DNA from 2 places in the Streptomyces huasconensis genome. Region 2 is predicted to be linked to the other one. Evidence: riboswitches for the same ligand, from Rfam matches in the RefSeq annotation. Region 2 holds a riboswitch; the other holds the start of a gene.
What was found. Region 2 has a riboswitch for cobalamin ahead of J2N69_RS12940 (CbtB domain-containing protein). Riboswitches for the same ligand answer to the same signal wherever they lie in the genome.
Positions count from the first base shown of each region.

Region 1: it holds a riboswitch for cobalamin, as region 2 does, so the genes downstream of both, cobN (cobaltochelatase subunit CobN) here and J2N69_RS12940 (CbtB domain-containing protein) in region 2, are expected to answer to the same signal.

Region 1 covers NZ_CP086119.1:6,306,156-6,311,644, reverse strand. The annotation lists gene J2N69_RS28535 (precorrin-2 C(20)-methyltransferase) at 1-763, opposite strand, end outside; gene J2N69_RS28530 (precorrin-8X methylmutase) at 784-1,410, opposite strand; gene J2N69_RS28525 (cobalamin biosynthesis protein CobG) at 1,422-2,831, opposite strand; cobalamin riboswitch at 2,939-3,072, shown strand; gene cobN (cobaltochelatase subunit CobN) at 3,109-5,489, shown strand, end outside.
Region 2 covers NZ_CP086119.1:2,882,659-2,888,147, forward strand. The annotation lists gene J2N69_RS12925 (glycosyltransferase family 2 protein) at 1-338, shown strand, start outside; gene glxA (radical copper oxidase GlxA) at 335-2,272, shown strand; gene J2N69_RS12935 (glycoside hydrolase family 6 protein) at 2,359-3,393, opposite strand; cobalamin riboswitch at 3,498-3,639, shown strand; gene J2N69_RS12940 (CbtB domain-containing protein) at 3,675-3,896, shown strand; gene J2N69_RS12945 (CbtA family protein) at 3,920-4,708, shown strand; gene J2N69_RS12950 (class F sortase) at 4,929-5,489, opposite strand, start outside.

The DNA.
Region 1 (5,489 bases), 3.4 Mb from region 2:
GGCTCGGCAGCACCGCCACGGAGAAGTACGGCACGGACTCCGGGTCCACGTCGGCGAGGCGGCCGGTGCGCTCACCGTCCATCGTGGCGCGCTCGACGTAACGCGCCTCGTCCAGGCGGCCCGAGCGCTCCAGGGCGCCGCGCACCTTGCCGAACGTACGGCCGAGCTTCATGACGACCGCCGAGTCCGTCGACGCGAGGCGCGCGGTCAGCTCCTCCTCGGGGAGGGTGCCGGGGAGGATCGTGAGGACCTCCTCCGCCTCGACCAGGGGCTCGCCGAGACGGGCGGCGGCGGCGCTGACCGAGGTCACGCCGGGGATGACCTCGGTGTCGTAGCGGTGCGCGAGCCGCTTGTGCATGTGCTGGTAGGAGCCGTAGAAGAGCGGGTCGCCCTCGGCGAGGACGGCGACGGTGCGTCCGGCGTCCAGGTGCGCGGCGAGGCGGGCGGCGGCCTCCTCGTAGAAGTCGTCGAGGGCGCCGCGGTAGCCGCCGGGGTGGTCGGTGGTCTCCGTGGTGACGGGGTAGACCAGCGGTTCCTCGATGTGGTCGGGGCGCAGGTGCCGCGCGGCGATCGAGCGCGCGATGGAGCGGCCGTGCCGCGCCGAGTGGTACGCGACGACGTCGGCGGCGGCGATGACCTCGACGGCGCGCACGGTCATCAGGGAGGGGTCGCCGGGGCCGAGCCCGACGCCGTACAGCTTCCCCGGGGTGTTCGTGACGTTCTGGGTGTCCTGGACGTTCTGGGTGTTCTCAGTGTTCTCGATGGGCTGGGCGTTCTCGGTGTTCACTCCGCCTCGCTCGCAATCGCGTTGATCGCCGCCGCGGCCATCGCGCTGCCGCCGCGACGGCCCCGTACGACCAGGTACTCCAGGCCCGAGCGGTGCTCGGCGAGCGCGTCCTTGGACTCGGCGGCGCCGACGAAGCCGACCGGGATGCCGAGGACGGCGGCCGGACGCGGGGCGCCCTCCTCGATCATCTCCAGGAGGCGGAAGAGCGCGGTGGGGGCGTTGCCGATGGCGACGACGGAGCCTTCGAGGCGGTCGCGCCACAGCTCCATGGCGGCGGCGCTGCGGGTGGTGCCGAGCCGCTCCGCGAGGCCGGGGACCGACGGATCGGTGAGGGTGCAGATCACGTCGTTGTCGGCGGGCAGCCGCTTGCGCGTGACGCCGCTCGCGACCATGTTCGCGTCGCACAGGATCGGCGCGCCGTCGCGCAGCGCCTTGCGGGCGTCGGCCACCACGCGGGGGCTGAAGGCGAGGTCGCGGACGAGGTCGACCATCCCGCAGGCGTGGATCATCCGCACCGCGACCTGGCTGACGTCGGCGGGCAGACCGGCGAGGTCCGCCTCCGCGCGGATGGTGGCAAAGGACTCGCGGTAGATCGCCGCGCCGTCCTTCTCGTAGTCGAACACTGTGCTCTCGCTCATCTCGTGGCCGTTGTGGTGGTTGCCGTTGTCATACGTGCTGTGGTGACCGTCTCGGTCAACGTGGCGCCGCCGCTCACGGGCGTCGCCGTGCCGCCGCCGCGCACCGTTACCTCGTACGGCCCGTCCCCGGTGGCGAGGACGTCCACCCAGTCGCCGTGCGGGTGTCCGCACCGCCGCTCGCAGCCGGACCAGTGGACGGGCAGGCCGCCGGCGCCGGGGACGGCGTCGGCGCGGACGTCGGCGAGGGACTTGGCGCAGCCGGGGCGGCCGGTGCAGGCGGAGACGCCGAGCCAGGGCGAGCCGGGGTCGGTGAGGTAGCCGGCGTCGGCGAGCGCGCCGAGGCGTGCGTGGGCGGTCGCGGCGTCCGCGAAGCCGGGGAGCACGAAGCCGCGCCACGGGGTGACGCGCAGTTCGTCGGCGGGGGCGGGCAGCAGGGCCCGCCACTGGGCGGCGCTCACCCGGCCGAGGGGGGCGCCGACGGCCACCGCGCGGCCGATGACGCCGGGCGGGTGGGGGGTGGCGCGGGGCGGGTCGGAGGGGACGGCGGCCGGTACGGCGTCGATGCCCTGCCGCGCCAGCGCCCCGGCGAGGTCGACGGGGTGCCCCGCGGGCAGCTCCCGGACCCGCCAGGCTCCGTTGCCCGCGTCACGCGCGGCGGCGAGGAAGGCTTCGGCGGCGGCGAGGGCGGCGCGCGGGGCGTCGATACCGGGGACGCGCAGAGCGTGGCCCCCGATGCGGACGACCGCCGTGCCGCCAGAGCCGTCAGAGCCACCCTCTCCGCCCAAGCCACCCGAGCCGTCCGAACCGCCCGAGCCACCCGAGCCACCCGAGCCACCCGAGCCACCCGAGCCACCCGAGCCACCCGATTCTGCGATCAAGGTCACATCGCCGCCGAGCGGAGCCACATCCCCGCGCCCGTCGTCCAGGACGAACAGGAAACGGCCGGAGAGCGCCGTCGTCCACTCCTGCCCGCACAGCAGCCGGTCCAGCTCACGGGCCCACAACTGCACGTCCGCGTGGCCGAGTCGGTCGAGGGTGGCGAGCGGGGAGGCCACGATGTTGCGGACGCGTTCGTGGCGTTCGGAGGGCAGCAGGCCCGCGTCCGCGAGGAGTGCGGAGAGCCGTCCGCCGCAGCTCTCGCCGAGGCCGCGCAGCTCGATGTTGCCGCGCGAGGTGATGCTGAGGTGGCCGTCCGCCAGGCGCTCCGCCACCTCCCCGAGAACCTCCGCCTGACGGGACGTCAGAAGCCCTGCGGGGAGGCGGAGTCGGGCCAGCGCGCCATCGTCGGCGCGGTGCAGTCGAAGCGCTCCGGGGCAGGCGTCACCCCGGTCGCGCACCGGGTTGCGTATGAGGGATTCGCCCTGGTTCGTGGAGGTTGCTCGGGTGGGCGGCATGGCGGCGAGCATACCCACGCCGATCCGGCCGGTCGCCTGCCGAGACGGGCCGTCCCGGCAGGCGGCCGCCCCACCGGCGGCGGCCAGGACTTACTATGCAGGCGGCGGACCGCCAGGTCCGCCGACGCCAGCGACGGCGTGGGCCCACCAGGGCCCGAGGGAGGAAGCCCGGTGCGAATCCGGCGCGGTCCCGCCACTGTGAGCCCCACCGAGGTGGGGCGAGTCAGGAACTCCCGCCGTCCATACGACCACCCGGGGCGCGGACACCCCGAGGAAGGCCTGCGCACGCATGCTTCTGCTGCTGTCGACCTCCGACACCGACCTGCTCAGCGCCCGCGCGGCGGGGGGTCCGGTCGACTACCGGTTCGCCAACCCGTCCCGCCTGGACCTCGCCGAGCTGCCCGCGCTCCTGGAGGGCGCCGACCTCGTCGTCGTACGCCTCCTCGGTGGCGTCCGCGCCTGGCAGGACGGCCTGGACCAGCTCATCGCCAGCGGTCTGCCGGTGGTCGTGCTCACCGGTGAACAGGCGCCCGACGCCCAGCTCATGGCCTCCTCGACCGTGCCGGTCGGCATCGCCGCCGAGGCGCACGCCTACCTCGCGCACGGCGGCCCCGCCAACCTGGAGCAGCTCGCCCGCTTCCTCTCCGACACCGTGCTCCTCACCGGCCACGGCTTCGACCCGCCGGCGCCCGCCCCGTCCTGGGGCCCGCTGGAGCGCGCCGCCCGCGACGTCGAGGGCCCGACGGTGGCGGTGCTCTACTACCGCGCCCACCACATGAGCGGCAACACCGCCTTCATCGACGACCTGTGCGGCGCGATCGAGGACGCGGGCGGCCGCCCGATGCCGCTGTACGTGGCCTCGCTGCGCGCCCCCGAGCCGGAACTGATCGACGCGCTGCGCCCCGCCGACGCCATCGTGACGACGGTCCTCGCGGCCGGCGGCACCAAGCCCGCCGAGGCCTCCGCGGGCGGCGACGACGAGTCGTGGGACGCGGGCGCGCTGACCGGCCTCGACGTGCCGATCCTCCAGGCGCTCTGCCTGACCGGGTCGCGTTCGGCCTGGGAGGAGAACGACGAGGGCGTCTCGCCGCTGGACGCCGCGAGCCAGATCGCGGTGCCGGAGTTCGACGGGCGGCTCATCACGGTCCCGTTCTCGTTCAAGGAGATCGACGAGGACGGCCTTCCGGCGTACGTCGCCGACGCCGAGCGCGCGGCCCGGGTCGCCGGTATCGCCGTACGGCACGCGCGTCTGAAGCACATCCCGGCCGCCGACAAGCGCCTGGCGCTCGTCCTGTCCGCGTACCCGACCAAGCACTCCCGGATCGGCAACGCGGTCGGCCTGGACACCCCCGCCTCCGCCGTCGCGCTGCTGCGCAGGCTGCGCGCCGAGGGCTACGACTTCGGCCCCGAGGCCGACATCCCGGGCCTCGTCTCCGGTGACGGCGACGAGCTGATCCGCGCGCTGATCGACGCGGGCGGCCACGACCAGGAGTGGCTCACCGAGGAGCAGCTGGCCGCCAACCCGGTCCGCATCCCGGCCGCCGACTACAAGCGGTGGTACGCCACGCTGCCGCAGGAGCTGCGGGACTCCGTCGAGCAGCACTGGGGGCCGCCGCCCGGCGAGATGTTCCTGGACCGCTCGCGCGTCGGCGACGGCGGCGACCCGGAGGGCGACATCGTCCTCGCCGCCCTGCGGCGCGGCAACCTCCTCATCCTCATCCAGCCGCCGCGCGGCTTCGGCGAGAACCCCATCGCGATCTACCACGACCCGGATCTGCCGCCCTCGCACCACTACTTGGCGGCCTACCGCTGGATCGCCGCCCCGGCCGCCGACGGCGGTTTCGGCGCCGACGCCATGGTCCACCTGGGCAAGCACGGCAACCTGGAGTGGCTGCCCGGCAAGAACGCGGGCCTCTCGGCGGCCTGCGGGCCGGACGCCGCCCTCGGCGACCTGCCGCTGATCTACCCGTTCCTCGTCAACGACCCGGGCGAGGGCACGCAGGCCAAGCGCCGCGTCCATGCCACCCTCATCGACCACCTCGTGCCGCCGATGGCCCGCGCCGACTCCTACGGCGACATCGCGCGCCTGGAGCAGCTCCTCGACGAGTACGCGCAGATCAGCTCCATGGACCCGGCGAAGCTGCCCGCGATCCGCGCGCAGATCTGGACGCTCATCCAGGCCGCGAAGCTCGACCACGACCTGGGCCTGGAGGACCGCCCGGACGACGACGGCTTCGACGACTTCCTCCTCCACGTCGACGGCTGGCTCTGCGAGATCAAGGACATGCAGATCCGCGACGGCCTCCACGTGCTGGGCACCGCCCCGGCCGGGGCCGACCGCGTCAACCTCGTCCTCGCGATCCTGCGCGCCCGCCAGATCTGGGGCGGCACCTCCGCCCTGCCCGGCCTGCGCGAGGCGCTCGGCCTGGACGAGTCCGCGGCGACGCGCGTGAGCGCCGACGAGGCCGAGGAGAAGGCCCGCGCGCTGGTCCAGGCGATGGACGACGCCGACTGGGACCTCGCGGCCGTCCCCCGCGACCAGGGCGAGCAGGTCGCCGCCATCCTGGAGTTCGCCGCCCGCGAGGTGGTTCCCCGCCTGGAGGGCACCACGGCCGAACTCGACCACGCCGTACGGGCGTTGGAGGGCCGCTTCGTCCCCGCCGGGCCCAG
Region 2 (5,489 bases):
CCGACACGCTGTTCGGGACCTTCCGCATCCACCTGTTCTTCATCGTGGTCTTCGGCGCCTCGATGGCCGCCTCCTTCGTGTACGGCCACGCCCACCCGGCGATGATCATCTGGGCCTCGTTCGCCCTGCTGATCACGGCGGCGCCGGTCTTCGTCTGGCGGTGGGGCATGCGGGAGGAGCGGCGGAAGGCGGCCCCGCTGCCGCCGGTCCCCGCACCTCCGCAGGGGCGGCGTCCGGCCCCGCACGCGCCTCGGCCAAGGCCCAGCTGGGCCTCCTCCGAGCAGACGCTGCAGATGTCCCGCAAGGAACTCGGGGGCCTCGGGGGACGTGAACGATGAGGGACCGTTCCGGTCGCCGCCGCGTCCGCCGCATCGCGATCGGCGCGGCGGTCGTCCTCGCGCTGGCGGGGATGAACGGCCCGTGGCTGTGGCGGGTGGGCTCCGAGAAGTACCACGACTACAAGATCAACCAGTCGGGGTACAAGGCCGACAACGGCCACTGGGACATCGTCGAGTTCCCCGAGGAGTACCGCCAGAACACCATCCACGCGGCCCTCCTGCACACGGGCAAGGTCCTGCTGGTCGCCGGTTCCGGCAACGACCAGGACAACTTCGACAAGAAGAAGTTCGACACCCGGCTGTGGGACCCGGTCAAGGGGACTATCAAGAAGATCCCGACGCCCACCGACCTGTTCTGCACGGGCCACACCCAGCTGGGCAACGGCAACCTGCTGATCGCGGGCGGCACACAGCGCTACGAGAAGCTGAAGGGCGACGTCACCAAGGCGGGCGGCCTGATGATCGTCCACAACGAGGACCCGGACGAGCCGAAGACGATCCCGGCCGGCACGAAGTTCACCGGCAAGAAGAACGGCAGGACGTTCGTCTCCCAGGACAACATCCTCGTGGAGAAGGCGAAGAAGGTCTTCGACAAGCGGACCGGGAAGTTCCTCCGTACGGAGGCCGGTCTGAGCCGGGTCTACGTCGAGGCGGCCAGGAGCGGCGCCGCATACGAGACGGGCACCCAGGACAACTACCGCGTCCACGGCATGAAGGGCACCGACCGGCGCAACGTCTACGGCATGGCCCAGAAACTCGCCCTGGACAAGAAGGACTTCCAGGGGATCAAGGACGCCTTCGAGTTCGACCCGGTCGCCGAGCGGTACATCAAGGTCGACCCGATGAACGAGGCCCGCTGGTACCCCACGCTGACCACACTGACCGACGGCCGCATCCTCTCCACCTCGGGCCTGGACGAGATCGGCCAGCTGGTGCCGGGCAAGAACGAGGTGTACGACCCGAGAACCAGGAAGTGGACGTACACCAAGGGCGTCCGGCAGTTCCCGACGTACCCGGCGATCTTCCAGATGACCGACGGCAGGCTCTTCTACTCCGGTTCCAACGCGGGGTACGGCCCCGCCGACGTCGGCCGCAAGCCGGGCATCTGGGACCTGCGGACCAACACATGGAAGGGCGTCCCGGGCCTGAGCGACCAGCATCTCCTGGAGACCTCCGGCACGGTCGAGCTGCCGCCCGCCCAGGACCAGAAGTACATGGTGGTCGGCGGCGGCGGTGTCGGCGAGTCCAAGCGGTCCAGCGAGAAGACCCGCGTCGTGGACCTGACGGCGGACGAGCCGCGGTTCGTCGACGGGCCCTCCCTGGAGAAGGGCACGCGCTACCCGCAGATCTCGACGCTGCCGGACGACACCGTCCTGATCTCCGGCGGCTCGCAGGACTACCGCGGGCGCGGCGACTCCGACATCCGCCAGGCGCGGATCTACGACGCGAGGACCGGGGAGATGCGCAGGGTCGCCGACCCGCTGGTCGGCCGCAACTACCACTCCGGGTCGGTCCTGCTGCCCGACGGCCGCGTGATGTTCTTCGGCTCGGACCCGCTCTTCGCCGACGAGGCCGACACCAAGCCGGGCGTCTTCGAGCAGCGCATCGAGATCTACACGCCGCCGTACCTCTACCGCGGTGCGCGGCCGGGCCTTGGCCGGGGGCCTGAGACGATCGAGCGAGGGGAGTCCGGTACGTTTCCGACGCGGCACGCGTCCTCCATCAAGACGGCCCGCTTGATTCGGCCGAGTGCGTCTACTCATGTCACGGATATCGACCAGACGTCGATCGCGCTGGACTTGAAGACGTCCAAAGGGGCGGTTTCCGTGACGGTTCCGAGGAATCGGAGTCTGGTGGAGTCCGGGTGGTACATGCTTTTCGTCACGGATGATCAGGGGACTCCGAGCCGGGCTCGGTGGGTTCGCGTGCCGTAGAGGTCAAATCGGGCGGGTGCGTGGGGAACTGCGGCTTTTCCTGGGCTGAGCGCGCAGTTCCCCGCGCCCCTTACGGGGCGCTCCCCTCAGCCGGCGTTTTTTGCGAGGCCGAGTGCGTACTCCGGCCACCACTCGCCCGCCTTGGGGCCGCCCCGGCACGTCCCGTCGGACTCCCCCGGCCGCTTGATCCACAGGTAGGCGTCGACGAGCGGATCGCCCGTCTCCGTCGTCGGCTCCTCGCCGAGCGCCCGCCCCGGCGGGTTGCACCACGGGTCCTTGCCCTTGTCGTAAGGGCCGTTGCCGTTGCGCCCGGTGTCGATGACGAACGGCTTGCCGCCGATCTTCGCCGAGAGCTTCTTGCCGTACTCCGTACTGGCCTCGGTGGTCTGAAAGTTGGCGACGTTCACCGAGAAGCCGTCGGCCCGCTCGACGCCGGACCGCTTCAGGGGCTCCCAGAGCGAGTCGGGGTTCTGCCAGCCCGCGTTGCCCGCGTCGAGGTACACCTTCGTGTTCTTCAGGGACGTGAGTTTCTCGATGGCGCCGCCGAGGAGGTCGTAGCGCTCCTCGTGGAACTGTTCCGGCGTGCAGTTGTCGACCATGTGCAGTACGGCGTCCGGCTCCAGGATCACCGTGGCGCGCCGGTCGCCGATGCCCCGGGCGACCTCGTCGACGAACGCGCGGTAGGCGTCGCCGTCGGCCGCGCCGCCGCCCGAGTACTGGCCGCAGTCGCGGTGCGGGATGTTGTAGAGGACCAGCAGGGCGTCCCGGCCGGCCTTCTCGGCGGCCTCGGTGAAGCCGCGCGCCTGGTCCTCGGCGTTCTCCGGGACGAGCCACTCGGCGACCGGCCGGCGGGCGATTCTCCGGATCAGCTCGGCGTCGTCCCGCTCGCCGTCCTTCTCGTACGCGGTGACCTGCCTGGCCGCGTTCCCCTCCGGGTTGACCCAGTACGGGTTCTTGCTCCTGGGCTGCTGCTCCGCGGGCGGCCCCGACGCGTTCTCCCCCGGGTCGCCACCGGAGGAGGAGCACGCGGACAGGAGCAGCGCGGCCCCCGCGAGCACCACCCCCGTCCTCACCCCCCTGGCCACGGAACGACGTCCGCGGCCGGTGTCGTTTCGGTACATACACTCCCCCTCGGGTGCACTGTCCGTATCCCCATCCTGACACAGCGCACCTCCGGCCAGCGGGTGTCGACAGGGACGGGTGTTGACAGGGACGCGACGCGCTGGGACTCTCCGTGACGACAAGTCCATACATCGAGGCGACGGTCGCCAGGAACCCGGTGCGAATCCGGGACGGTCCCGCCACTGTGACCGCGTACGCACGCTCGTACGCGGAAGTCAGGAACTGACCCGTCGTCCTCCTGCCATGGGGCGTGGAAACCCCAGAAGGAGGCCCACCCGGTATGTCCCTGCACTCCGCAGCTCCGCACACCGACACCACGGCGAGCCAGGCCGCCGTGACGCGGACCCGTGACTGGCTGATCGCCTCGGCCGCCGCGGTCGTCGCGCTCATCGCGCTCTACGCCGTCTTCATGGACAACGGCTCGCTGATCTCGGCGACCGGCGACTACCTCCACGAGTTCGCGCACGACGGCCGGCACCTCTTCGGTGCCCCGTGCCACTGACCGGGCGGACGGACATCAGCACCATGCCCTCAGCACCTTCCTCCCCTGTACTTCCCCTGCTCGGACGCGGTCTGGCCGCGGGCGGAGCGGCGGGTCTCACGGCCGGCCTCTTCTCCCTGCTGCTCGCCGAGCCGTTGATGGACCGCGCGATCCGCGCCGAGGAGAAGCGGGCGGCCGCCGAGGAGCACGCGCACGGCGCGGCCCAGGCCGTCCAGCACCACGAAGAGCTGTTCAGCCGCTCCACCCAGCACGGCGGTCTCGTCGTCACCGCGGTCGTCGCGGGCCTGGCCGTCGGCGTGCTGTTCGCCGTCGCGTACGCCGCGGTGCACCGGCGCGATCCGCGCGCCCTGCCGTGGCCGCGCGCGCTGGCCTTCTCCGCGGCGGCCTTCCTCGCGGTCTCGCTCCTGCCCGGGCTGCGCTATCCGGCGAACCCGCCGGGCGTCGGCGACGCGGGCACCGTCGGCGACCGCCAGGCGCTCTGGCTCGCGGCTGTCGTCATCGGCGTGCTCGGCATGTTCCTGGTGCGCCAGGTGTACGTGCGCCTCGCCGCGCGCCCCGAACCGGTGCGGCACATCGCGACGGCCCTCACCGCGGTCGCCGTCCTCGCGGCGCTCTTCCTGCTGCCGGGCAACCCCGACCCGGTGCCGGTCGACGCGTCGCTGCTGTGGGACTTCCGCATGCTGTCGCTGGCCTCGCACGCCCTGCTGTGGGCGGTGTTCGCGGCGGTCTTCGGCGGTCTCGGCGTGCGCGCGGCCAGAGGTGCCGCGACGACGGCTCCGGCCCCGGCACTGGCCGGGCGGCAGGCCGCCTAGCGCTACGGGCCGCCCCCAGGGCCTGTCTGACAATTCCCGTCGTCGCCCGGAGGGCGGCCTCGCGGCGTCAGGTGCGTGCTCTCGGCGTGCCGGGCGTAGGGCCTCGTACTGGATGTACTTGGCTCTGCGCCCGGTGCGGCGAGTGGGGGCACCCCCTGCTCGAAGAGCTCGGGGGAGCGTGCATGGCGTCGCGAGGCAGACGGGAATTGTCAGACAGGCCCTAGCGGCGTACGCCCGTGAGGTACGCCGAGACGATCACGTTCGCCGTGTAGGCGCGCGTGGCCCGGTCGAAGGTGCCGCCGCAGGTGATCAGGCGCAGTTCGGCGCGGCCCTCCTCATGGGGGCCGTAGGCCTTCCGCGCGTCGAAGCGGTCGCTGGTGACCACCTGGACGTCGTCGATCGTGAACCGGGCGACGGTGCCGTCGTCGCGGGTCACGTCGATCTTCTCGCCGGGGCGCGCCGCGCTGAGGTCGTAGAAGACCGCGGGGTCCGTCTCGGTGTCGACGTGGCCGACGAAGAGGGCCGCGCCGGGGGCGCCGGGGCGGGTGCCGCCGCCGTACCAGCCGACGGTGTCCCCCTGGGCGAACGGCGGCGGGTCGATCGCGCCGCGCGCGTCCAGGCCGCGGGCGGTCACCGGGGCGCCGACCTTGAGGGACGGCACCTCGACCCGCAGGGGCCGGGCGGGCGCCAACGGCTCGTGGGCGGGCGGCAGTTCGACGGCGTGGGGGCGGCCGACCGCCGCCACGTCGCCGGTCGCGGGCCCGGAGAGGCCACCGGGGAG